Regions from separate parts of the Pseudomonas serbiensis genome, predicted to be linked through region 2. Evidence: riboswitches for the same ligand, from Rfam matches in the RefSeq annotation. Region 2 holds a riboswitch; each other region holds the start of a gene.
The links. A riboswitch is a leader RNA that binds a small molecule or an ion and turns the genes downstream of it on or off. The one in region 2 is predicted to bind cobalamin.
Positions count from the first base shown of each region.

Region 1: linked by a shared signal. The riboswitch ahead of Q6A51_RS02285 (CbtB domain-containing protein) and the one ahead of cobO (cob(I)yrinic acid a,c-diamide adenosyltransferase) in region 2 are both predicted to bind cobalamin.
Region 3: linked by a shared signal. The riboswitch ahead of Q6A51_RS01265 (ABC transporter substrate-binding protein) and the one ahead of cobO (cob(I)yrinic acid a,c-diamide adenosyltransferase) in region 2 are both predicted to bind cobalamin.

Region 1 is NZ_JAUQOO010000001.1:513,927-521,730, forward strand. It holds gene Q6A51_RS02255 (fatty acid cis/trans isomerase) at 1-1,720, shown strand, start outside; gene Q6A51_RS02260 (acyltransferase family protein) at 1,888-2,910, shown strand; gene nfuA (Fe-S biogenesis protein NfuA) at 2,980-3,573, shown strand; gene cobM (precorrin-4 C(11)-methyltransferase) at 3,642-4,388, opposite strand; gene Q6A51_RS02275 (cobalamin biosynthesis protein) at 4,431-4,874, opposite strand; gene Q6A51_RS02280 (CbtA family protein) at 4,855-5,559, opposite strand; gene Q6A51_RS02285 (CbtB domain-containing protein) at 5,571-5,756, opposite strand; cobalamin riboswitch at 5,852-6,067, opposite strand; cobalamin riboswitch at 6,126-6,337, shown strand; gene cobW (cobalamin biosynthesis protein CobW) at 6,446-7,540, shown strand; gene cobN (cobaltochelatase subunit CobN) at 7,563-7,804, shown strand, end outside.
Region 2 is NZ_JAUQOO010000004.1:46,055-53,858, forward strand. It holds gene Q6A51_RS06810 (C40 family peptidase) at 1-546, shown strand, start outside; gene Q6A51_RS06815 (PQQ-dependent sugar dehydrogenase) at 698-2,017, opposite strand; cobalamin riboswitch at 2,123-2,344, shown strand; gene cobO (cob(I)yrinic acid a,c-diamide adenosyltransferase) at 2,437-3,048, shown strand; gene Q6A51_RS06825 (cobyrinate a,c-diamide synthase) at 3,059-4,354, shown strand; gene bluB (5,6-dimethylbenzimidazole synthase) at 4,351-5,001, shown strand; gene cbiB (adenosylcobinamide-phosphate synthase CbiB) at 4,998-5,906, shown strand; gene cobD (threonine-phosphate decarboxylase CobD) at 5,899-6,900, shown strand; gene Q6A51_RS06845 (cobyric acid synthase) at 6,897-7,804, shown strand, end outside.
Region 3 is NZ_JAUQOO010000001.1:275,528-283,331, forward strand. It holds gene Q6A51_RS01240 (dicarboxylate/amino acid:cation symporter) at 1-760, opposite strand, end outside; gene Q6A51_RS01245 (4-oxalomesaconate tautomerase) at 836-1,918, opposite strand; gene Q6A51_RS01250 (LysR family transcriptional regulator) at 2,086-2,976, shown strand; gene Q6A51_RS01255 (ABC transporter ATP-binding protein) at 3,041-3,832, opposite strand; gene Q6A51_RS01260 (FecCD family ABC transporter permease) at 3,829-4,851, opposite strand; gene Q6A51_RS01265 (ABC transporter substrate-binding protein) at 4,848-5,861, opposite strand; cobalamin riboswitch at 5,995-6,192, opposite strand; gene Q6A51_RS01270 (FadR/GntR family transcriptional regulator) at 6,212-6,928, opposite strand; gene Q6A51_RS01275 (FadR/GntR family transcriptional regulator) at 7,039-7,764, shown strand.

The DNA of each region.
Region 1 (7,804 bases), on a different contig from region 2:
ACAACCCATCATGCCCAATGTCGCTGAAGCGGCGCAGATTGCCGAATGGGAAGCCTTGCTCAACCGCCCGGGTTCCAGAGAGACGCTGGTGGGCCGATGGTTATACGAGCACCTGTTTCTGGCGCATGTCTATTTTGAAGGTGGCGATACCGGGCACTTCTTTCAGTGGGTACGCTCGCGCACGCCAAGCGGCAAACCTGTCGATCTGATCGCTACCCGTCGCCCCAATGACGATCCGGGCAATGACTTCTATTACCGGCTGATACCGGTGCAGGGCGTGATCGTCCACAAGACCCATATCACCTACGCCATGAGCCCGCAGAAGCTGAAGCGGGTCAAGGACCTGTTTTACAGCGCCAACTGGAGCGTGGATGCAATGCCGGGCTATGGGCCGGGGCATCGTGCCAACCCGTTTCTGACTTTCGAGGCGATTCCGGCGCAGGCGCGTTATCAGTTCATGCTCGATAACGCCGAATACTTCGTGCGCACCTTCATTCGCGGTCCGGTGTGCCGTGGCCAGATTGCGACCGACGTGATTCGCGACCATTTCTGGGTGCTGTTCCAAGAGCCGAGTCATGATCGTTATGTCATCGACGCCCAGTACCGTGGGCAGGCAACGCCATTGCTGGCCATGCCCGGGCAGAACGACGAAGTAGGCAGCATCCTGAGTCTGTGGCTGTCCTACCGGGATCGTCGCAACGCTTATGAAAACCTGCGCCGCGACAGCTACGCCAGCATGACGCCACCCAGTTGGTCGACGCTGTGGGCCGGCAACGATAACTCGCTGCTGACAGTATTCCGCCACTTCGACAGCGCATCGGTGACCAAAGGGTTGATCGGCGATGTGCCGCACTCGCTATGGTTGTTCGATTACCCGTTGCTGGAGCGCACCTATTACCAGTTGGCGGTGAACTTCGATGTCTACGGCAATATTTCCCATCAGGCCCAGACCCGGCTGTATTTCGATCTGATCCGCAACGGCGCGGAAATCAATTTCATGCGTCTGATGCCTGCCGACAAGCGCGAGAAGATGCTGGGCGACCTGTATCAGGACTCCGGCAAATTCAAGATGTGGCTGGACTACCAGAGCATCGATGACGACACTCCAAGCGGCCTGAGGCTTGACGAGCGCCACCCTCGTCAGGACTTCTCCCGGCAGTTGATTCAGCGCTCCGGCACCCTCAACGCCGCGCCGGACCCGATCAACCGCTGCATGGGGGCTTATTGCTCGCGCCCCGGCATCAGCCCCGCTTTTGCCCAGGCAGAGCAGTCTCTCAGTCGACTGGTTTCAAGGCCTGCCGCTGGCCTCAAGGTCATCGATCAGTTGCCCGAAGCGACCATGCTGCGCATCGAAGACGCCAGCGGCAAGCGTGTGATGTACAGCATGCTGCGCAACCGCGCCCACAGTAACGTTGCCTTCCTGCTGGGCGAGTCCTATCGCTACCAGCCGGGTCTGGACACCCTGACCATTTACCCGGGCGTGCTCAGCAGTTATCCGAACTTCATGTTCAATATCCCGGCTGGCGAAGTGTCCGGGTTTGTCGACGCCATGCAGCAGGTCAAGGATCAGGACGGGTTCGAGAAGATCGTGCAGCGCTGGGGTGTGCGCCGCACTCATCCGCTGTTCTGGACCTATTTCCATGACATCAGCCGCTATATCCAGGAGACCGAGCCGCGAGAGAGCGGGGTGCTGGATATGAATCGCTACGAAAACCTCTGAATGTCGTTGCAGGCCACGTTTGACGTGGCCTGCCGCCACTACTGTTTCCTGAACGAAACAGGATTTTCCTGATCTTTTTTGTCATCTCACTGTCCGACCTCATGCGTGTCCGGCTCGCTTCGTGTCCGGGCTTCTGGTTGAAAAGGCAGGTGACAAGAGGTTTTTGGATGTTGATTTCGGTTCAGGCTTTACGGGCTTTCGCCGCGTGGGTTGTTGTGTGTCATCACTTCATGCAGATTTTTTTCGATTTCAAGGCCAGCGGTCCCGTTGGCGAATTCTTTGTTTCCAAGGGCGCCGTGGGCGTCGATATCTTCTTTGTCATCAGCGGGCTGGTGATTTACCTCTCGACCCATGACAGCGACATGCCCGCCGGGCGTTTTATCCTGCACCGCCTGATCCGCATCGTGCCGGCTTACTGGCTGTACACCGCTGCCATGGGGCTGTTGCTGCTGGTTGCGGCGCCCTGGCTTCCCCATCAGGTAATCGGCTGGCAGAACTTCTTCCTTTCGTTGCTTTTCATTCCTTCGGAAAATCCCGGTGGCTACGGCTTGTATCCGACGCTGAACGTCGGCTGGACCCTGAACTACGAGATGCTGTTTTATGTGCTGTTCTCCATGGTCTTTCTGTTCGAGCAGCGCCATCGGCCCTTGATCATCGCCGCCGCGCTGTTTGTCGTGACCGAGATTCTGGCTCGCAGTGGTTTGATCAGCCGCTTCTACGGCAACGACATCGTCTACGAATTCCTGTTGGGGATCGGTATCGGCATGCTGTATCGCCGGGGCTTGATCAAGGAAGGGTTATGGTTGCCATTGGCCGGGATTGTGGCGGGAATGCTGCTGATCCATCACCTGACCAACGAGCAACGCCTGCTGAACTGGGGGCTGCCAAGTGCCTTGATCGTGCTGTGCGCCATTTCGCTGGAGCCTTACTTGCGCGGCAGCCGGATGCTCAAGACTCTGGGCGACTGTTCCTACTCGGTATATCTGCTGCATGTTCTGGTGCTCTACGGTGGCTTGCTCATGGCGCAGCGCTTTGCCTTGAGCCCGTATCTGGTGTTTGCCTTCTGTGTGCCGATCATCGCCATTGGCGCATGGGGCAGCTATGAGTGGATCGAGAAGGGCTTGTATCGCCGAATGCGCCGCAGTCTGGATGCCCGCCAGCAAGGAAGAGAATCGGTTGCGCTTTCCTGACAAAAACACTAGGACTTTGTATGCGCATCCGATTGGCGTAAACTGCCGCCAAGTCTGCGAGGAATGTTCATGACCGCTATCACTATTACCGATGCTGCCCACGATTATCTGGCCGATCTGCTGGAAAAGCAGAATACCCCGGGTATCGGCATCCGAGTGTTTATCACCCAGCCTGGCACCCAGTACGCTGAAACCTGCATTGCCTACTGCAAGCCGGGCGAAGAAAAACCTGAAGACAAGGCCATTGGCCTGAAGAGCTTCACCGCCTGGATCGATGGTTTCAGCGAAGCTTTTCTGGATGACGCCGTTGTCGATTACGCAACGGATCGCATGGGTGGCCAGTTGACCATCAAGGCGCCAAACGCCAAAGTTCCGATGGTCAATGCCGACAGCCCGATCAACGAGCGCATCAACTACTACCTGCAAACCGAGATCAATCCGGGGCTCGCCAGCCACGGTGGTCAGGTGACCCTGATCGACGTGATCGAGGAAGAGGAGCGCAATATCGCCGTCCTGCAGTTCGGCGGTGGTTGCCAGGGCTGCGGTCAGGCCGATGTCACCTTGAAGGAAGGCATCGAGCGCACCTTGCTCGAACGCATCCCCGAGCTGGCCGGTGTGCGTGATGTGACTGACCATACCCAGAAAGAAAACGCTTACTACTGAGTTGTTTTCTTCGCGAGTGAACCCGCTCCTTATTCCGTGGGAGCGAATTCATTCGCGAAACTCTTCATTCAAGGCCTGAACAAATGCGCATGCCCGGCCCGATACAGCGATGACTCGCCAAACGTATCGTCTGCCAGTACGCGACCAACCAGTATCAGTGCCGTACGCCTGAAGCCTTTCTCCTGCACCTTGTCGTGAATGTCGGCCAGCGTGCCCAAAACCCAGTCCTGATCCGGCCAGCTTGCGCGATGCACCACGGCTATGGGGCAGTCGGGGCCGTAATGCGGCGTCAGCTCTTCCACTATTTTCTGCAGATTATTGACCCCCAGATGAATGGCCATGGTGGCGCGATGCTGTGCCAGGCTTGCCAGCTCCTCGCCAAGTGGCATTGAGGTCTTGTCGGCATAGCGGGTCAGGATCACGCTCTGGGAAATGTCCGGCAGTGTCAGTTCGGTGCCCAGCAGTGCTGCGCAGGCCGCCGTGGCTGTTACGCCGGGGATGATCTCGAAGGGAATTCCCAGCTCGCGCAGGCAACGAATCTGTTCGCCAATCGCACCGTACAGGCTCGGGTCACCGGAATGCACGCGGGCCACATCCCGGCCCTGTTCATGAGCAGATTTCATCAAGGCAATGATCTGCTCCAGGTGCAACTCGGCACTATTGACCACCTGAATGGCCCGATTGCCATCCAGCACCGCGACTGGCACCAGTGAACCCGCGTAAATGATGACCGGGCAGCTGTTGATCAGTCGTTGGCCTTTGACGGTGATGAGGTCCGGGTCGCCTGGGCCTGCACCGATGAAAAAGACGGTCAATGGATTCTCCTGAATCGAGCGGGATAAATGAGCAGCGGATTATCAACCCTGCCCAGGGGCGCGTGCCAAGGCAAATGTTGCCCTGATGTTTTTCTGGCGTTCGATCACCAGTGTTGCAGGGCTGTTGCCCAACTGGCTGGCCAGTGCCAGCGCTGCACTTTCGGCAACGCCGTGGCAGCCGGTGTGCTGGAACGTCGTTGGCGAGCGATGGGTCAGTTGCGGTTCGTATCGTGCCAGTTGAGAGGCATCGAAGAAAATCAGCGGTACTGACAGGTATTCAGCCAGCTCCAGCAAGCCCGGCTCGTCCTGCTTGAGGTCGATGGAGGCGAGGGCGGTAATGGCTCCGATCTCCAGAGCGTGGGCTTTCAGGCTGCTTTCGATCAGCTCCAGCAGGTGCGTGGATGGGCAGCCACGCTGGCAGCCCAGGCCTGCCACAAGGACAGGACGGGGCTGTGCGGGGGTGTGATCAGGCGTGCAGGTCGGCATTGTTGCGACGGAACAGCCAGGCGCTGATCAGGCCCAGAGCAATCCAGAACAGTGCGTTGGTCAGCAGCGAAGCCATGATGAACTGTGATTCCAGTGCTTCAGGAGCCAGACTCTCGTGGGTCAGCGGCTGTGGTGCGCCAATCAGGTGCGGCACTACCAGAATGGCCGCGCCCAGCACTTTGAACAGCCAGTTCTGGCCGAAGGCGATCAGGGCCAGCCCGGCAGCCGTGGAAGCCGCAGTCCCGATCCACCAGTATTGGCGCAGGTTCAGGTCGGCGGCCGCAGTGCCCGGCAGTTCGGGCGGCAGCCCCAGCGTTGGTGCCAGAACGAAAACCGCAAAACCGGCCAGCCCCCATAGCGCGCCCTGGGAGGTGCGGCCCGGTGCGCGCAGGGTGTAGAGCGCGACCAGCATCAAGGCAAAACCGACTGCGACCACCAGATTGCCACCGGTTGTGGAGAGGATGCGCTGCCAGCCGTCTTCCGGTTCCCAGGCCTCTTCGTCGTGACTGTGTCCGGCGGCTGCGCCTTCGGCATGATCATGTTCATGCACGTGCTCGGCAGGTGCTTTTTCGTAGGTTTCGGCCTGAAGAATCAGCGGCGCGACCCAGAAGCTTTGCAGCAAGGTCAGCAGCAGTGCCGCCAGCAGACCGCTGAAGCCTGCGGTCTGGATGATTCGCTTGAACATGGCGTCAGGTCTCAATGGCAAGGGAAGGCGGCGCTGTGGCGGGTGTCGTGCGCGGCGTTGTGAACGGCGGCGATGTGCGAGAAACCGGCGAAATACACCAGGCACGCACCAAGAATCGCAGCGCTGATGGCGGCGGTCAGGCGTTGGGTCTGGGTGGATGTGGCTGTGCTCGACTGGCTGCTGCTGATGGTGGACATGGCGCTTCCCTCTGGTTTCGACAGGCGGGCATGCGCACAGGAACCTTCTGACGGGCGCCAGGAGGTTTCAACTGCGCCCGCCCACCGCGGGTGTGTCATTGAGTCAGTATCGGGCCGGTCTCCGGGCTCGCGAGGGGCGTTGATGTGCAGCGTTCAACACCTTCAGGATCACCTTCCCATGCCGTGGCACAGTGGTTCTGACCCTCTCTCGCTTACCGTTGCGGGGGCAGCGCCGGACTTGCTCATGCGTGAATGAGCGCACCGGTTTCCCGTTTCACCCCGTGAAGGGCACCCGTAACAAGTTGTAATAGGAGAGCATGGCAGCCACTGAACGTCAATCTGAACGATTGACCTGCCCTCGACCACTGCGTAGCCTTGCGCACTTGAGGTTCTCTGCCTTCTGCAGGAGGGTAGAGCTAAGACGGGAATGCGGTCCAAGCCGCAGCTGCCCCCGCAACTGTAAACGGTGATGTTCATTGCATGGCCACTGCGCAAGCGGGAAGGCGCGATGAATGCCTGTCGGCCAGCACCGCCGATACGCCGCCGTCAGCCAGGAGACCTGCCTCGAACCGGGCCACAGGCCCACGAATTCTCACTACAACCGGGCGGGGTGATCCGGTGGCGAATCGATCCGTGCGCAGCGCACGGTTCTCGTCCTGCTTGCCCGCCGTATTGCCAAAGGGCATCCGATGAAAACACTGGCCAAACTTCCCGTCACCATCGTTACCGGTTTCCTGGGGTCGGGTAAAACCACCTTGTTGCGGCATATGCTCGATAACGCCGAAGGGCGTCGTATCGCGGTGATCGTCAACGAGTTCGGCGAGCTGGGCATCGACGGCGAAATCCTCAAGCAATGCACCATCGGTTGCACCGAAGAAGAAGCCACTGGTCGTGTCTACGAACTGGCCAATGGCTGCCTGTGCTGCACGGTGCAGGAAGAGTTCTTCCCGGTGATGCGCGAATTGGTGTCGCGTCGCGCCGACCTGGACCACATCCTTATCGAAACCTCGGGTCTGGCGTTGCCAAAACCGCTGGTCCAGGCTTTCCAGTGGCCGGAAATCCGCAATGCCTGCACCGTCGATGCGGTCATAACCGTGGTCGACAGCCCGGCCGTTGCCGCAGGCACTTTCGCGGCTTTCCCGGATCAAGTGGACGCCCAGCGCAAGCTCGACCCGAATCTGGATCATGAGTCCCCGCTGCATGAACTGTTTGCTGATCAGTTGGCCAGTGCCGACCTGGTGATCCTCAACAAGGCCGACATGATCGATCCCGAAGGTCTGGCGGCGGTACGTGCCGAAGTTGCCGAAGAACTGCCGCCAGCGGTCAAGGTCATCGAGGCCAGCAATGGCCGTCTGCCAATCAATGTACTGCTGGGCATTGGCGCGGAGTCGGAACTGCATATCGACAGCCGCAAGACTCACCATGACCATCATGACGACGATGATCATGATGACCACGATCACGATGTATTCGATTCGATCTCCATCAAGCTGCCGCCAGCCGAAGAGGCCTTCCTGCTGAACGTGCTGAACCGCATGGTCGTTCAGCACGGTATCCTGCGCGTCAAAGGTTTTGCCGCGATTCCCGGCAAGCCGATGCGTCTCTTGATTCAGGGTGTGGGCACTCGTTTCGACAAGCACTTTGACCGTGCATGGAAGGCTGATGAAGAGCGTGCCACCCATCTGGTATTGATTGGCCAGGAACTCGATGCTGCCGCGCTGGAAAAGCAACTCTACGATGAGCTTGAGTCTGAAGTTCATACAGCGCTGCGAGCCCAACTTTAACGTTACGAGTCTTGCCTGACCCATGCATTTACTGAAAACCCAGCCGGGCGGTTTCGTCCCCGACGACAGCATTGCCGACCTGGGGCAGACCCCGGCCGAGCTGGTGATTCTCTGTAGCGGCGATTCGAGCCTGGCCTTGCTGGCCGAAGCCGCGCAGCAACTGCCCGACGATTACCCGAGCCTGCGTCTGGCCAACCCGATGCAGGTGCAGAATCACGCTTCGGTGGACTTGTACGTCGATGAAGTGTTGCGTCACGCCAGGGT
Region 2 (7,804 bases):
TCGATTACGTTACGTCTGGCGGTCATCTCCATCGCTGCGTTGCTGGGTGCTTGTGCCAGCTCGCCACCTCCTCAGTCCCGTGTCGTTCAACGCCCGGTGCTTTCTGCTCCCCCGCAAGTTCTCTCCCAGGCTGCCGAAGACGTACTGTTCCGTGCGCTTGGGCTGGTCGGCACGCCTTATCGCTGGGGTGGCAACACGCCGGATTCGGGGTTCGATTGCAGTGGCCTGATCGGCTATGTGTATCGTGACGCGGCGGGTATCTCGTTGCCGCGCTCCACCCGCGACATGATCGTGATGGGTGCGCCGAATGTCGGGCGTGAACAACTGCAATCCGGTGATCTGGTGTTCTTCGCAACATCGGGTGGCTCGCAGGTTTCCCATGCGGGCATCTATGTCGGAGAGGGGCGCTTCGTGCATGCCCCGGCGACCGGTGGCACGGTGAAGCTGGACAGCCTGGACAAGCCGTATTGGCAAAAGGCCTATCTCAACGCCAAGCGCGTGATCCAGCCCTCGAACCTGGCGCAGAACGCACAACTGCATAATTAACACCCGCGTAGGAGCGAATTCATTCGCGAGACGTCATTGAAGGCCTATACATTTTCTTCGGATGTACAGGCCTCTCGCGAATAAATTCGCTCCTACTCAGCCTGTTTTCAACGCGGCATGACCGAGCGCAGAGCCTCTACCGGGGCGTGGGTCATTTCACCGACGTTACCCGCCAGATCTTGTTGCCCACATCATCCGCTACCAACAACCCGCCATGCTGGTCATTGACCACACCCACCGGGCGCCCCTGGGCTTTTTCGTCTGCACTCAGGAAGCCGGTCAGTACATCCACTGGTGCGCCAGTGGGTTTGCCGCCGCTGAAGGGGATGAACACCACTTTATAGCCGCTGTGTGGCTTGCGATTCCATGAGCCGTGCTGGCCGATGAACAGGCCTTCGTTGAACGGCGCCGCCAGTGTCTTGCCATCGGCGAACACCAGCCCCAGCGATGCCGTGTGCGGACCGACCGCGTAATCCGGGGAGATGGCCTTGGCGACCAGTTCCGGTTTCTGGGGTTTGACCCGCACATCTACATTCTGGCCGTAATAGCTGTAGGGCCAGCCATAGAAGCCGCCATCCTGAACCGAGGTGACGTAGTCAGGCACCAGATCGCTGCCGATCTCGTCGCGCTCGTTGACGGCTGTCCACAATTTGCCGGTGTGCGGTTCCCAGTCCATGCCATTGGGGTTGCGCAGGCCCGAGGCGAAAATCCGGTGCTGGCCGGTGGCAGCGTCCACTTCCCAGATCGCGGCGCGGCCTTCTTCCTGATCCATGCCGTTTTCGCCCACATTGCTGTTGGAGCCGACCGTCACATACAGCTTGCTGCCGTCCTTGCTGGCAATCACGTTCTTGGTCCAATGATGGTTGAGCGTGCCGCCAGGCAAGTCGACGACCTTGGTCGGCTGGGCGCTGATGGAGGTCTGGCCGGTTTCATAGGGGAAGCTGATCAGGCGGTCGGTGTCGGCTATGTAGAGCTTGTTGCCGACCAGGGTGATGCCGAAGGGCGAGTTGAGGTTTTGCAGAAAGGCCGTGCGGGTCTCGGCCACGCCGTCGTGGTCTTTGTCGCGTAGCAGGGTGATACGGTTGGCGCTGGGTACGCCAGCCCCGGCACGGTTCATGACCTTTTCCATGACCCAGCCGCGTATGCCTCTGGAGTCGTCGGGTTTGGGCGGTGCATTGGTTTCCGCAACCAGCACGTCGCCATTGGGCAGCACGTACAGCCAGCGCGGGTGATCCAGCCCTTCGGCAAAAGCCGCGACCTGAGTGCCGGGCGCTGCGACCGGTTTGGCGTTCTTTTCCCAGCCCACGGCGGGCGCGATATTGACGGTTGGGATCAGGGTCTTGTTCGGCTCGGGCAGCCTGGGCGAAGGGCCGGTGCCATCCGAGACTTGCAGTGTCGAGGACTCGCCGCAGGCTACAAGGCCCCCGGCAACCAGAAGCAGCAAGGCAAGCTGTGGTTTAAGTGTGAACATGCCGATCTCCATAACGGTCAGTGGTCAGTTAAAAGATAGGAGATACCTGCACTGTCGAGGTTCAATCCTGTTGTGTCGATTGACGCTCCCACCCCAACCCTCTACCCTTCGCGGCTTGTTTCAGGTGCTTTGCAGTCCTCGATTGGCAAAGTGAAACAGGGAAGCCGGTGAGGAGGCATTGCAACTCCGATCCCGGCGCTGCCCCCGCAACGGTAAATGAGTCAAGACTGCGCTCGATGCCACTGTGTCCCAGGACACGGGAAGGCGCGCAGAGAAGGCAGATGCCTGCTCATGAGCCCGGAGACCGGCCTGATCCACTCAACAGCATCACGGCGGGCGATGCTCTGCGCAGGGCTTTGCCGTGCTGTCTGATGCTGTCCTTCCGTCTGCTTTCGCGTGCCCTCAAGCGGAGAGCTGAGATGAACGAATCCCCCGAACGTGACGAACGTCATCTGGCGCGCATGCTGCGCAAGAAGGCGGTAATTGACGAGCGTATTGCCAACGCTCCCAACGAGTGTGGCTTGCTGCTGGTATTGACCGGCAATGGCAAGGGTAAAAGCAGCTCTGCATTCGGCATGCTCGCCCGGGCCATGGGGCACGACATGCAGTGCGGCGTGGTGCAGTTCATCAAAGGCCGCAACAGCACTGGCGAAGAACTGTTCTTCCGGCGTTTCCCCGAGCAGGTGCGTTACCACGTGATGGGCGAGGGTTTCACCTGGGAAACCCAGGATCGTCAGCGTGATATCGCTGCCGCTGAAGCCGCCTGGGAAGTTTCCCGTGAAATGCTTCGCGACCCGAGCATCGGGCTGGTGATCCTCGATGAGCTGAATATCGCCCTCAAGCACGGCTATCTGGATCTGGAACAAGTACTGAGTGACCTGCAAGCCCGTCCACCGATGCAGCATGTGGTGGTGACTGGCCGTGGCGCCAAACCCGAATTGATCGATCTGTCCGATACCGTTTCCGAGATCGGCGTAGTCAAGCATGCGTTCCAGGCCGGAATTCGTGCGCAAAAAGGCATCGAGTTGTGAGTAAACCGTTATGAGAGCGCCGCGTCATTGCCCGGCAGTATTGATTGCCGCGCCCGCGTCCGGGCAGGGCAAGACCACGGTCACCGCTGCGCTGGCACGCTTGCACCGTAATCAGGGCCGCAAGGTCCGTGTGTTCAAGTGCGGGCCTGACTTTCTGGACCCGATGATTCTGGAGCGGGCCAGCGGCGCGCCGGTCTATCAACTGGATCTATGGATGGTGGGTGCCGACGAAAGCCGACGCTTGTTGTGGGAAGCGGCCGATGAGGCAGACCTGATCCTGATCGAAGGTGTGATGGGGCTGTTCGACGGCACGCCATCCAGTGCCGATCTGGCTCGTCATTTCGGCGTTCCGGTGCTGGGCGTGATCGATGGCACGGCCATGGCCCAGACCTTCGGGGCGCTGGCTTTGGGGTTGGCGCGTTACCAGCCGGACTTGCCGTTCGCCGGGGTACTGGCCAATCGGGTCGGCACCGTGCGTCATGCGCAACTGCTCGAAGGCAGCCTGACTGAAGGCCTGCGCTGGTATGGCGCGCTGTCCCGTGAAACCGGTATCGAATTGCCCAGCCGTCATCTGGGGCTGGTGCAGGCCAGTGAACTCAACGATCTGGACCTGCGTCTGGATGCCGCCGCCGATGCGCTGGCCAGCACCTGTGAAGTGGCCTTGCCGCCCGCTGTGACTTTCAATGCGCCGGATCCGGTGCCTGCCGAACCTTTATTGGCTGGCGTGCGTATCGCGATTGCTCGTGACGAGGCCTTTGCCTTTGCCTATGGTGCGAGCCTTGACCTGCTGCGAGCCATGGGGGCGGAGCTGTCGTTCTTCTCGCCGATCCGCGATAGCCGGTTGCCCGAGGCCGACAGCCTGTATCTCCCTGGCGGTTACCCGGAGCTGCACCATGCTGCTCTGGCCGAAAACGCTCCGATGCTGACGGCGATTCGTGCCCATCATCAGGCGGGTAAGCCGATCCTGGCCGAGTGCGGCGGCATGTTGTATCTGCTCGATGCCCTGACCGATGTCGAAGGGCAGCGGGCAGAACTGGTAGGCTTGCTGAATGGCGAGGCGGTGATGCAAAAGCGTCTGGCGGCGTTGGCGTTGCAAGCGGTCGAGCTGCCTGAAGGCTTGCTGCGCGGACACACCTATCACCATTCCCTGACCAGCACCGAGTTGCAGCCCATTGCCCGTGGCGTCAGCCCCAATGGCGGACGAGGCGCAGAGGCGGTGTACCGCGATGGGCGCCTGACAGCTTCTTACGTTCACTTCTATTTCCCTTCCAATCCCCAGGCGGTTGCGGCGCTGTTTACACCATGACCGATCAAGCGTTCAGCCCCCAGGAGCGGGAAGCGGTATATCGGGCGATTGCCGAGCGTCGTGACATGCGTCATTTCAGTGGCGGCAGCGTGGCGCCTGAACTGCTTGCACGTTTGCTTGAGGCGGCGCATCAGGCGCCCAGTGTCGGTTTGATGCAACCCTGGCGTTTTATCCGCATCAGCGACCCGGCATTACGGGTGAAGATGCAGGCTCAGGTGGAGGAGGAGCGGGTGCGTACCGCCGAGGCCCTGGGCGAGCGTGCCGACGAATTCATGAAGCTCAAGGTCGAGGGCATCAGCGATTGCGCCGAGGTGTTGGTCGCCGCGCTCATGGAGGATCGCGAGAAGCATATCTTCGGTCGCCGGACCTTGCCGGAAATGGACATGGCGTCCTTGTCCTGCGCGATCCAGAACCTGTGGCTGGCCTCCCGCGCCGAAGGGCTGGGCATGGGCTGGGTGTCGCTGTTCGACCCACAGCAACTGGCCAGCCTGCTGGGCATGCCCGAAGGCGCAAAACCCCTGGCGATTCTGTGTCTGGGGCCGGTGAAAGAGTTTTATCCTGCGCCGATGCTGGTGCTGGAAGGCTGGGCGCAGGCTCGGCCACTCAATGAATTGCTGTATGAAAATCAATGGGGAGTGAGTCCATGAGTGTGGCGCTGTTGAGCGTTGCCGGTGTGGCGCTGGATGCGTTGCTCGGCGAGCCGAAACGCTCACATCCGCTGGTGGCGTTCGGTCGTCTGGCCGACCGTATAGAGCAGCGTTTCAATTCCGGCGGTCGCGGCTGGCGCAGCCATGGCGTCACGGCCTGGTTTCTGGCCGTGGTGCCATTGACCCTGCTGGCAACACTCTTGAGCTGGTTGCCCTATGTCGGCTGGCTGGTGGAAATTCTGGCGCTGTATTGTGCGCTGGGGCTGCGCAGCCTGGGCGAACATGTGGAGCCGGTTGCTCAGGCCCTGCGCTCGGGCAATCTGGAGGAGGCGCGGCGCCGGGTCGGTTATCTGGTCAGCCGCCAGACCACCGAACTGGACGAGACGCAAGTTGCTCGGGCGGCAACCGAGTCCGTACTGGAAAACGGCAGCGATGCGGTGTTTGCCGCGCTATTCTGGTTTGCGGTGGCCGGTGCGCCCGGCGTTGTGCTGTACCGACTGAGCAATACGCTGGATGCCATGTGGGGTTATCGCAACGAGCGTTTCGAGCGCTTCGGCTGGGCGGCGGCGAAAATCGATGACCTGCTCAACTACATTCCTGCGCGTCTGGTGGCCTTGACCTACGCACTGCTGGGCAAGACTCGCCTTGCCTTGCGTTGCTGGCGAACCCAAGGGCCGACCTGGGACAGCCCCAATGCCGGGCCTGTGATGGCGGCCGGTGCCGGTGCCCTGGGTGTTGAGCTGGGTGGCGCGGCGATCTATCACGGTGAGCTGCATCAGCGTCCGCAACTGGGCGAGGGTGTGCCGGCCGATGCGAATGCTATCGACCGCGGCTGGCAACTGGTGCAGAGAGGCGTCTGGCTGTGGTTGCTGATCTTGTGCATGGGGGCCGAGTTCTATGCTTGAGCACGGTGGTCGCCTGCGGGCGGCAGCGCAACATTACGGTATCGACCGCGCTGACTGGCTGGACCTGTCCACCGGCATCGCGCCCTGGGCGTGGCCGATTCCAGACATTGCGCCACAGGCCTGGGCACGCTTGCCGGAAAACGATGATGGTCTGGAGGCCGCAGCCTGTGCTTATTACGGCGCGCCTCATCTGTTGCCAGTGCCCGGGTCGCAAGCGGCGATCCAGGCACTGCCACGTGTGCGCAGTACCTGCCGGGTCGGGGTCCTGTCGCCGTGTTATGCCGAACATGCCCATGCCTGGCGCAAAAGCGGATTTCTGGTGCGCGAAGTCCGGGAACATGAAGTGGAATACTTCCTGGACAGCCTAGACGTGCTGGTGGTGGTCAACCCCAACAATCCCACGGGCCTGCACCTGACCTCGGAACGTCTTCTGGAATGGCACGCTCGTCTGGCCGAGCGCGGCGGCTGGCTGGTGGTCGATGAGGCATTCATGGATAACACGCCTGACGCGAGTCTGGCGGCCGAAACCTGGCGGGTTGGTTTGATCGTGTTGCGTTCGTTCGGCAAGTTCTTTGGCCTTGCTGGTGTAAGGCTGGGTTTCGTGCTGGCTGAGCCGGGCCTGTTGAAATCGTTGGCGGAGCAGATCGGCCCTTGGGCGGTCAGCGGCCCGACACGGATTCTGGGTCAGGTGTGCCTGGGTGATCTGGAAGGCCATGCCCGGCAGCGCTTGCGCTGCGATCAGGCCAGCCAGCGATTGGCGACATTGCTCAGCAATAACGGCCTGAGCCCGCAGGGTGGCTGCGCGCTGTTCCAGTGGGTGGTTACGGAGCAGGCACAAGCCCTCCATGACTTCTTTGCCCGGCGTGGCGTGTTGCTGCGCTTGTTCGATGGTGAGGGTTCGGTCACCAGTCTGCGTTTTGGTCTGCCTTGCGAAGAGGCCGACTGGCTGCGCCTGGAAAATGTACTGCTTGAATACCGCAAGGAAACCCCATGACCACGTTGATGGTGCAAGGCACGACGTCCGATGCTGGCAAAAGCACGCTGGTAACCGCGCTTTGTCGCTGGCTGACCCGTCAGGGCGTCAAGGTGGTGCCGTTCAAGCCGCAGAACATGGCGCTCAACAGCGCGGTGACGGCAGACGGCGGGGAGATCGGTCGTGCCCAGGCTGTACAGGCCCAGGCCTGCGGGCTTGAACCCCACACCGACATGAACCCGGTGTTGCTCAAGCCCAATAGCGATACCGGCGCGCAGGTCATCATTCATGGTCGCGCTGTCACTACCATGAATGCGGTGGCCTATCACGGCTATAAAGAGATCGCGATGAAAGCGGTGCTGGAGTCGCACCAGCGCCTGGGCGAGGCTTATCCAGTGATCATGGTGGAGGGTGCCGGTTCGCCTGCGGAGATCAATCTGCGCGCCAACGACATCGCCAATATGGGATTTGCCGAAGCGGTGGATTGCCCGGTGTTGCTGGTCGCCGATATCAACCGCGGCGGCGTGTTCGCGCATCTGGTCGGTACGCTGGAGTTGCTGTCGCCCAGCGAGCAGGCGCGGGTCAAAGGGTTTGTCATCAACCGTTTTCGTGGCGATATCGCGCTGCTGCAACCGGGGCTGGACTGGCTCGAAGCGCGCACCGGCAAGCCGGTGGTGGGTGTGTTGCCGTATGTGATGGATTTGCATCTGGAAGCCGAAGACGGCCTGGATCGACGCCAGGCCGACAAGGTCGAGCAAGTGCTGAATGTCGTGGTGCCAGTGCTGCCACGCATCAGCAACCACACCGATTTCGATCCGCTGCGCCTGCATCCGCAGGTCAATCTGCAATTCATCGGCCCCGGTCAGCCTGTGCCTCCTGCTGATCTGATCATCCTGCCGGGCTCGAAAAGTGTGCGCAGCGACCT
Region 3 (7,804 bases), on a different contig from region 2:
AGTAACGCAGCAGTTTCCAGAGGCTGAAGCCGTGAGCGCGGCAGATTCCGCCCAGTACTACGAACACGAAGAAGCCGCAGGCGATGTACAAGGTCATGATGAGCTTGGCCAGCGAGCCCAGAGACGTAATGCCGTACTGGCCCACGGTAAATGCCAGGGCACCAAAGGCACCGATCGGAGCGAAGCGCATCAGGTACGAGAAGATCTTGAAGACCATGTGCGATGCCGATTCCAGCACATTGAGCACCGGCTTGCCACGCTCGCCCAGCGACGACAGGGCGAACCCGGACAACACGGCGATAAACAGCACCGGCAATACTTCACCCTTGTTGAACGCGCCGATGAAGGTGTCCGGGATGATGTGCATGAAAAAGTCCACGACACCCAGTTTCGCGGCGGAGTCGGTGTACTGGCTCAGTCCGGCAGTGCTGAGTTTTGCCGGGTCAATGTTCATGCCGACGCCTGGCTTGATCACATAGACCGCGATCAGGCCGATGAGCAGGCTGACCACCGTCAGGGCGAGGAACAGCAGCATGGTCTTGCTCATCAGGCGCCCGAGAGAGCGCTTGTCGCTCATGCCGGCAATGCCGGTGACGATGGTGCAGAACACCACCGGCGCGATCATCATTTTGATCAGCTTGATGAACGCATCGCCCAGAGGTTTCAGGGCGATGGCTTGTTGAGCCCAGAAGTGACCGACCAGAACCCCGAGGATCACGGCGCAGATAATCTGAAAGTAGAGCGATTTAGCGATTTTCATGTTGCATCACCCATTATTGGAGTTGTTCTGATGCGGTACTCGATGTCAGGCAGAGCACGATGCAGCTGTAAAACGTCAGCCCGCCAGCAGTTGCGCGGCCGGGGCATAGACCTCGCCGGAGAACAGGCGACGTGCCGTGCGAACCACCGAAGCGCGGATGGTTTGCCCGTTTTCTCCGACATAGGCCAGTGCGACCTGGATCGAACCGCTTGGGTGCTCGATTCGTACTTCTTGCAGGCGCGTGGCCCCGGTATTACCCAGCAAGCGGGCAACAACGGTGTCTTCGCTGACGCAGGCGGTGGCCAGGCCGATAGAGCCGGTAATCGCCAGGGCCTTATGACAGTTATGCGGCATGAAGTAGCGAACCTTGAGGGTGCCACCGGCGTCGGGCAGCGAAACCAGTACGGGTTTGGGGATCACTTTGTCGCTCACATCTCCCAGCCCCATGGCCATTCCCGCGCGCAAGCGTAAAGCTTCGAGCCTGCGCAGGAAATCCTTGTCGGCATCCAGTTCGGCGGGCGTTTCATCGCCACGCTTGCCCAGCAGGGACGCTTCGATGATGACCATGGGCATGGCCATGTCGATACAGGTCACCGGCACGCCGTCGAAGATGTCAGTCTGTTGGCCGGTGGGGAACAGCTTGCCGGTCTTGCTGCCGGCCGCGTCCAGAAAAGTCAGTTGCACAGGCGCTGCCGTACCGGGTACACCGTCGATGCGGGTCTGGCCTTCGTAGCTGACCTGACCGCCGGGTGTGTAAACATCGGCGCAGACGAAGGTGCCGGTGTTGAGGTTGCGAATCCGCACCTGAGTGACGTCGCCGCTCGCCTCGACCAGACCCTGCTCCACCGCAAACGGCCCTACGGCGCAGAGCATGTTGCCGCAATTGGGCGCAGTATCGACGCGGCGCTGGGAAACCATGACCTGTACGAACAGGTAATCCACATCGGCATCTTCATGGGTCGACGGGCTGACGATTGCCACTTTGCTGGTCTGCGGGCTGCCGCCACCGATGCCGTCGATTTCCAGCTCATGGCCCGAGCCCATGAGGGCCAGCAGCAACTCATCACGCTCAGCGGTCGATGAAGGTAAATCACTGGCGAGAAAAACCGGCCCTTTGGAGGTGCCGCCGCGCATCAGGACGCAGGGAATCGGTTGCATGATTTCGGACTCTTGTTGATCAATTGGGGTAATTGATGTGTTGAAAGCAAGAGTCCCATGGATTTTTAAGCGTATCCAATGCAAAGATCGTAGCTATTATTCCACTTTGGTAAATAATAACTCGCTGGTCTTGAAGGCCCATCGCAATCCACCAAAAGGAAAATAATGTGGAATATGAGCTGCAAGATATTCGATCGTTCGTGAAAATCGCTGAACTTGGCAGCTTCCATGAAGCCGCTGAAGTGCTGCATATTTCCCAGCCAGCGCTCACCCGGCGAATCAAGAAGCTGGAGCAGGGTCTGGGCACCTCATTGCTGGATCGCACCACTCGCCGGGTCAGCCTGACCAGTGTCGGCCGCGATTTTTTCCCCAAGGCGCGACGGCTTCTGGATGATTTCGAGGACTCGATTCTCAATATCAGGGAGCTGGCAGAGCGCCAGATTGGCCAGGTGACTCTTGCCTGTATTCCCACGGCTGCTTTCTACTTTCTGCCTTCCGTGATCCGCCTGTACAACGAGCGTTACCCCAAGATTCGCATCCGCCTGCTGGACCTCAGTGCCAATGAAGGTCTGGAAGCCGTGTTGCGAGGGGAGGCTGATTTCGGCATCAACATGATGAGCGGGCAACACCCGGATATCGAGTTCGTGCCGCTGGTCAAAGAGCCTTTCGTGCTCGCCTGTCGGCGCGATCATGAACTGGCAAAGCGGGAGTCGGTTGCCTGGATCGAACTCAGTGAATATCGCCTGATCGGTGTTGGCCGCCTGAGCGGCAACCGGATGATTCTCGACCATGCGCTGGCCGGGTTGAGCTGGCGGCCAAAGTGGTTCTATGAAGTGCAGCACCTGTCGACATCGCTGGGCATGGTCGAAGCGGGGCTTGGAATATCCGCCATGCCCAGCCTGGCGATGCCGGCTGAAGGGCATCCGACCCTGGTCAGCGTTCCGCTGGTAGATCCGGTGGTTGACCGGACTCTGGGCCTGGTTTCCCGGCGTGGCGCGTCACTGTCACCTGCTGCCGAAAAGTTCGTGGCGATGCTGCTGGAGCAATGGCCTCAGTAAGGATTCAGCCAAGGCGCGGTTTACCCGCGTAGGAGCGAATTCATTCGCGAAGCGGTGTTCGTGGTCAGCAAGGCCGCAGACGCAGTATCCGTGCACCATCGAAAGGATCGGTCAGCCAGTGGGCCCTGACGCCGAAAGTGCTATGCAAACGCTCGGGTGTCAGCACATCCACAGGCTTGCCCAGTGCAACCATCTGACCGTTTTCCATCACTGCCACACGGTCGCAATCCAGCGCCTGATTGAGGTCGTGCAAGGCAATGACGGTGGTGACAGGCAAAGACCTGATCAGCCCCAGAATCGACAGTTGATGCTGGATATCCAGATGGTTGGTCGGCTCGTCCAGTAACAGGATCTGCGGCCGTTGCGCCAGTGCCCGGGCGATATGGGTGCGCTGGCGTTCGCCGCCGGACAGGGTATGCCAGGCGCGCTTGATCAGGTGCAGCATCCCGACATCCTGCAAGGCCTGACGGACGATGGCGTCGTCGCTGTCGCTCCAGGGTTCCAGCGCCGACAGCCAGGGCGTGCGGCCCAGTTCGACGGCGTCCAGTACGGTGATTGCGTCGCTGGTTTCGGCCTGTTGTTCGACTACCGCCAACAGTTGGGCGATATCGCGGCGCTTCATACTGGCCAGTGCCTGCCCATTGAGCTGCACCTGACCGCTGGACGGCGATTGAAGGCCTGACAGCAGCTTGAGCAGTGTCGACTTCCCCGAACCGTTGGGACCGACAATGCCAAGGGTTTCACCCGGCGCAATGCTCAGATTCACGTCCTTGAGCAAGGCCTTGTCCTTGAGCGAGTAGCCAAGCCCTGAGCAATGCAGTACCGGCGTGCCGAGGATGGGCGAAAAGGCATTCATCGTGTGGTTTTCCCCCGGATAAGAATCATCGCGAAAACGGGTGCGCCGATCAGTGCGGTGATGACACCAATCGGCAAGACCTGGCCCTTGATCAGGGTGCGGGACAGGATGTCGGCGGCAATCAGAAACAGTGCGCCGCACAAGGCGCTGAGCGGCACCAGCCGGGCATGGCGGACGCCGGCGACCATGCGCACGGCATGGGGAATCACCAGCCCGACAAAACCGATGGAGCCGACAATGGATACCATCACGGCCGTAACCAGCGCTGCCGAAGCGATCAGCACGATTTGCACGCGCCGTACCGGGATGCCGAGGGACGCTGCCGAATCGCTGCCGAAGGTGAATGCATCCAGTGCGCGCCGATGCCAAAGGCAGACCAGCAAGCCGATCAGCACCACCGGCACCGCCAGCCATACCGAATGCCAGCGCACGCCACTGAGGTTACCCAACAGCCAGAACATGATGCCTCGTGCCTGCTCGGCGCTGGCGGATTTGGTGATGAGAAACGAGGTCAGGGCATTGAAAAGCTGCGACCCGGCGATCCCGGCCAGAATGATATGCCCGGCTGCGGTCGGGCCATGGGAAGAACGGGCGAGCAGGGCGACCAGCGAGAAGGCCGCCACCGCTCCGGCGAAGGCTCCCGCCGACATGGAAATGGCTCCGGCGCCCAGGCCCAGAATCGCCACCAGCACAGCGCCCGTCGAGGCGCCGGCGGAGATGCCCAGCAGATAGGGATCGGCCAGCGGATTACGCAGCAACGATTGCAGCACCACACCGGAAATCGCCAGCCCCGCGCCACAGGCCGCCGCCACGATGGAGCGGGTCAGCCGGTAGTTCCAGACAATCCCTTCATCGATGGGGTCGAGCACATAGCCGGCAGCCCACAGTTTGTTCGCCAGCACCTGGAAGACCACAGGCAGGCTGATGCTGGTTTCACCGATGGCAGCGCCCGCAACAATGGCCAGCAGTAGAACCGCTGTAACCCAGAGCGTGTGGCCGAGCGCGGTGACCAGTTTCATTGGCCGGCGTTGTAGCGATTGGCGGCTTCGGCCAGTTCTTCTATGCCAGTGAACAGCCGGATGCTGGCCTGCATGGCATCGGCATCGATGATCACGATACGGTCATGCTTGACCGCCTCCATGTTGCGGGTCACCGGGTCGGATTTAAGGAATTCGAGTTTCTTGCGGTAATCGTCGGCCGGAAAGCGACGGCGATCCATGCGCGCGATCACCAGAATGTCCGGGTTGGCCTTGGCGATGGTTTCCCAGCCCACGGTCGGCCATTCTTCGTCGGATTCGACGATATTGCGCATGCCCAGGTTATTGAGCATGAAGTCCGGAATGCCTTTGCGGCCTGCCACATAAGGGTCGATGTTGATATCTGCGCTGGAGAACCAGAACACTGCGGACACATCCCGCTCCTTGTTCTGTTTGACGTTGGCGACCGCATGGGCCAGACGACTGCGCAGTTCTGCAACCAGTTGCTGACCGCGATCCTGTACGTCGAATATCCGGGCCAGTTGTTCGATGCTCTTGTAGATGGTGTCGATGCGGAAGGGCTCCAGGCGCGTGCCGTCGGCACCTACCAGATTGTCCTTGCCTTCGCAGTCGGACGGCATGATGTAGGTCGGGATCTTCAAGTCATGAAACTGCTGGCGGGTGCCGACCACGCCCTGAGCGCCCACCATCCATTCAAGCTGGACGGCCACCAGCTCCGGGCGCTTGCCGATGACGGCCTCGAAACTCGGGTCGTTGTCCGCCAGGCGCTCGACCTTGTCGTTCTGCGCCTTGAAGCGCGGCAGCACATCGTTGAACCACAGCGAAGTACCCACCAGCTTGTCGCCCAGCCCCAGTTCGTAGAGCATTTCGGTCCCGGACTGGCCGATGGTCACTGCCTTGCGCGGCGCATGCTCGAACGTCAGCTTCATGCCACAGTTTTCGACAGTGAGCGGGTATTGAGTGGGAGCGGCAAGGCTCAGGGTGGACAGGCTCAGACCGGCGATGAGTGTGGCAAGGCGAGGCAGTGACATGTAATGCGATCTCCGTTTCGTACGTGCAGGGCGCAATGTACAGACAGGAAACACATCCCCGGCACTGCACGGAAGGCAGGGCAAGGCAGCCATGAACCGGCGCGCGGATGTCCTTCCCGGACACCCCGCCGGTCAGTAAAGTTGCAGGTCGGTAGGTCTCCTGACTGGCACGTCATTGCTTTGCTCCAGCCTTCCCGGAAATCACCAGTGGCTGTCATGGAGTTGGCTCGATGCCTACAGTTGCGGGGGCAGTTTCGTTTGAGCCGCGCAGGTGCGAGGCTCTCGAATTCCCTGTTAGTTCCTCTCGGAAACCGACGGGGCGCGATGGTAAACGATAAGCCTTTTAGTGGCTAATCCTTTGCGCGAAAGCGCTGGAGGCAGTTGATCAGGTGCAGGCGCATCGCCGCCCTGGCCGCATCGCGATCCTGATGGGCGATGGCCGAGTAGATCTGCTCCTGTTCGCGCTGCTGGATATCCGGGTCATCCATGAGTTGAAATGACGGCACATTGCCGAAACCGACCCGTGCGCGAGGCAGGATGCTGTTGCCCAGTTGGGTCATGACATCGGTAAAGAAGCTGTTGGCAGTACATTGCACGATACTGCGATGAAACTCGAAATCGGCCTGGGTCGTATCGGTTTCGTTCTGGTCGCAGCGATGCAGCTCGTCCAGCGCCTTGCGTATGGCTTCAAGCTGCTCCGGTGTACGCCGTTGGGCGGCGAGGGCGGCGGACTCGGGCTCAAGGCTCAGGCGCAGCTCTATGATGGCTGCTGCATCGGGAGGGCTGCCGGAGATGGCTTCCGGAATCTGGAAGTCCCGGGGGCGCGAAGCATCGACCACGAAGGTTCCGATGCCATGGCGGGTTTCCACCAGCCCTTCGGCCTGCAAGCGCGACATCGCCTCGCGAACCACTGTGCGGCTGACACCGGTTTCCCGGATGATGACCTGCTCGGTCGGCAGCTTTTCACCGCTCTTGATCTCGCCTTCGCGGATCTTGCGCGAGAACTCGGCGACCAGTTGCTGGGTCAGGCTGGAGCGGCGTCCTGTAGGGGATGACGGGTGTTCCATGGGCGGGCTGATCGGGTCCGGGTCGGGTTGCTGAGTATAACCGCAGTAATGGTGTGTTTTGTGTCGGTATCGCAGCCTATACTGCGGCATTCGATCGAATTGAGGCTGCAATGTCGGACAACGTCGTTTCCTCGCAGAAAAACCATCGCCGTCTGGCTGAAACACTGGTCGACCGCTTTGCCCAGCGCATGCGCGATGGCGTGCTGCAGCGTGGCGAGAAGCTGCCTTCCGAGATCAATATCATGGAGGCCGAAGGGGTCAGCCGCACGGTGGTGCGCGATGCGTTGTCGCGGATGCAGGCGGCAGGGCTTGTCGAGACGCGCCACGGGGTCGGCACCTTTGTGCTGGACATGCCGCCACCTGAAGGTTTTTCGGTCGGGCCGGCGACCATTGCGACTGTGTCCGATGTGCTTAATCTGCTGGAGTTTCGTATCAGCCTTGAAGTCGAAGCGGCCGGGCTGGCGGCGCAACGTCGCAGTCCTGAAGCCTTGCTGGAGCTCAAGCGTGCCTTCGATGCGTTGCTTGAAGGCCCTGAAAAGTCCGGGACCACGATCAATGCCGACTTCCAGTTTCACCTCAAGATCGCCAAGGCTTCGGGTAATGCCTACCTGATCGACATCATGAAACACCTGGGCACCAAACTGATCCCGCGTACCCGCATGAATTCCGCCTACACCGGGCAAAGTGATCGCAGTGCCTACCTGGCCGGGATCAACGCCGAGCATCGACAGATCTACAACGCGATTGCCGAAGGCAATGTGGATGCGGCCCGTTCAGCCATGTACCTGCACCTCAACGGCAGCCGCATCAGGTTGCGGCGTACTCATAGCGAGTAGGGTTTGTTCGCGAATGAATTCGCTCCTACACCGCGGTAGG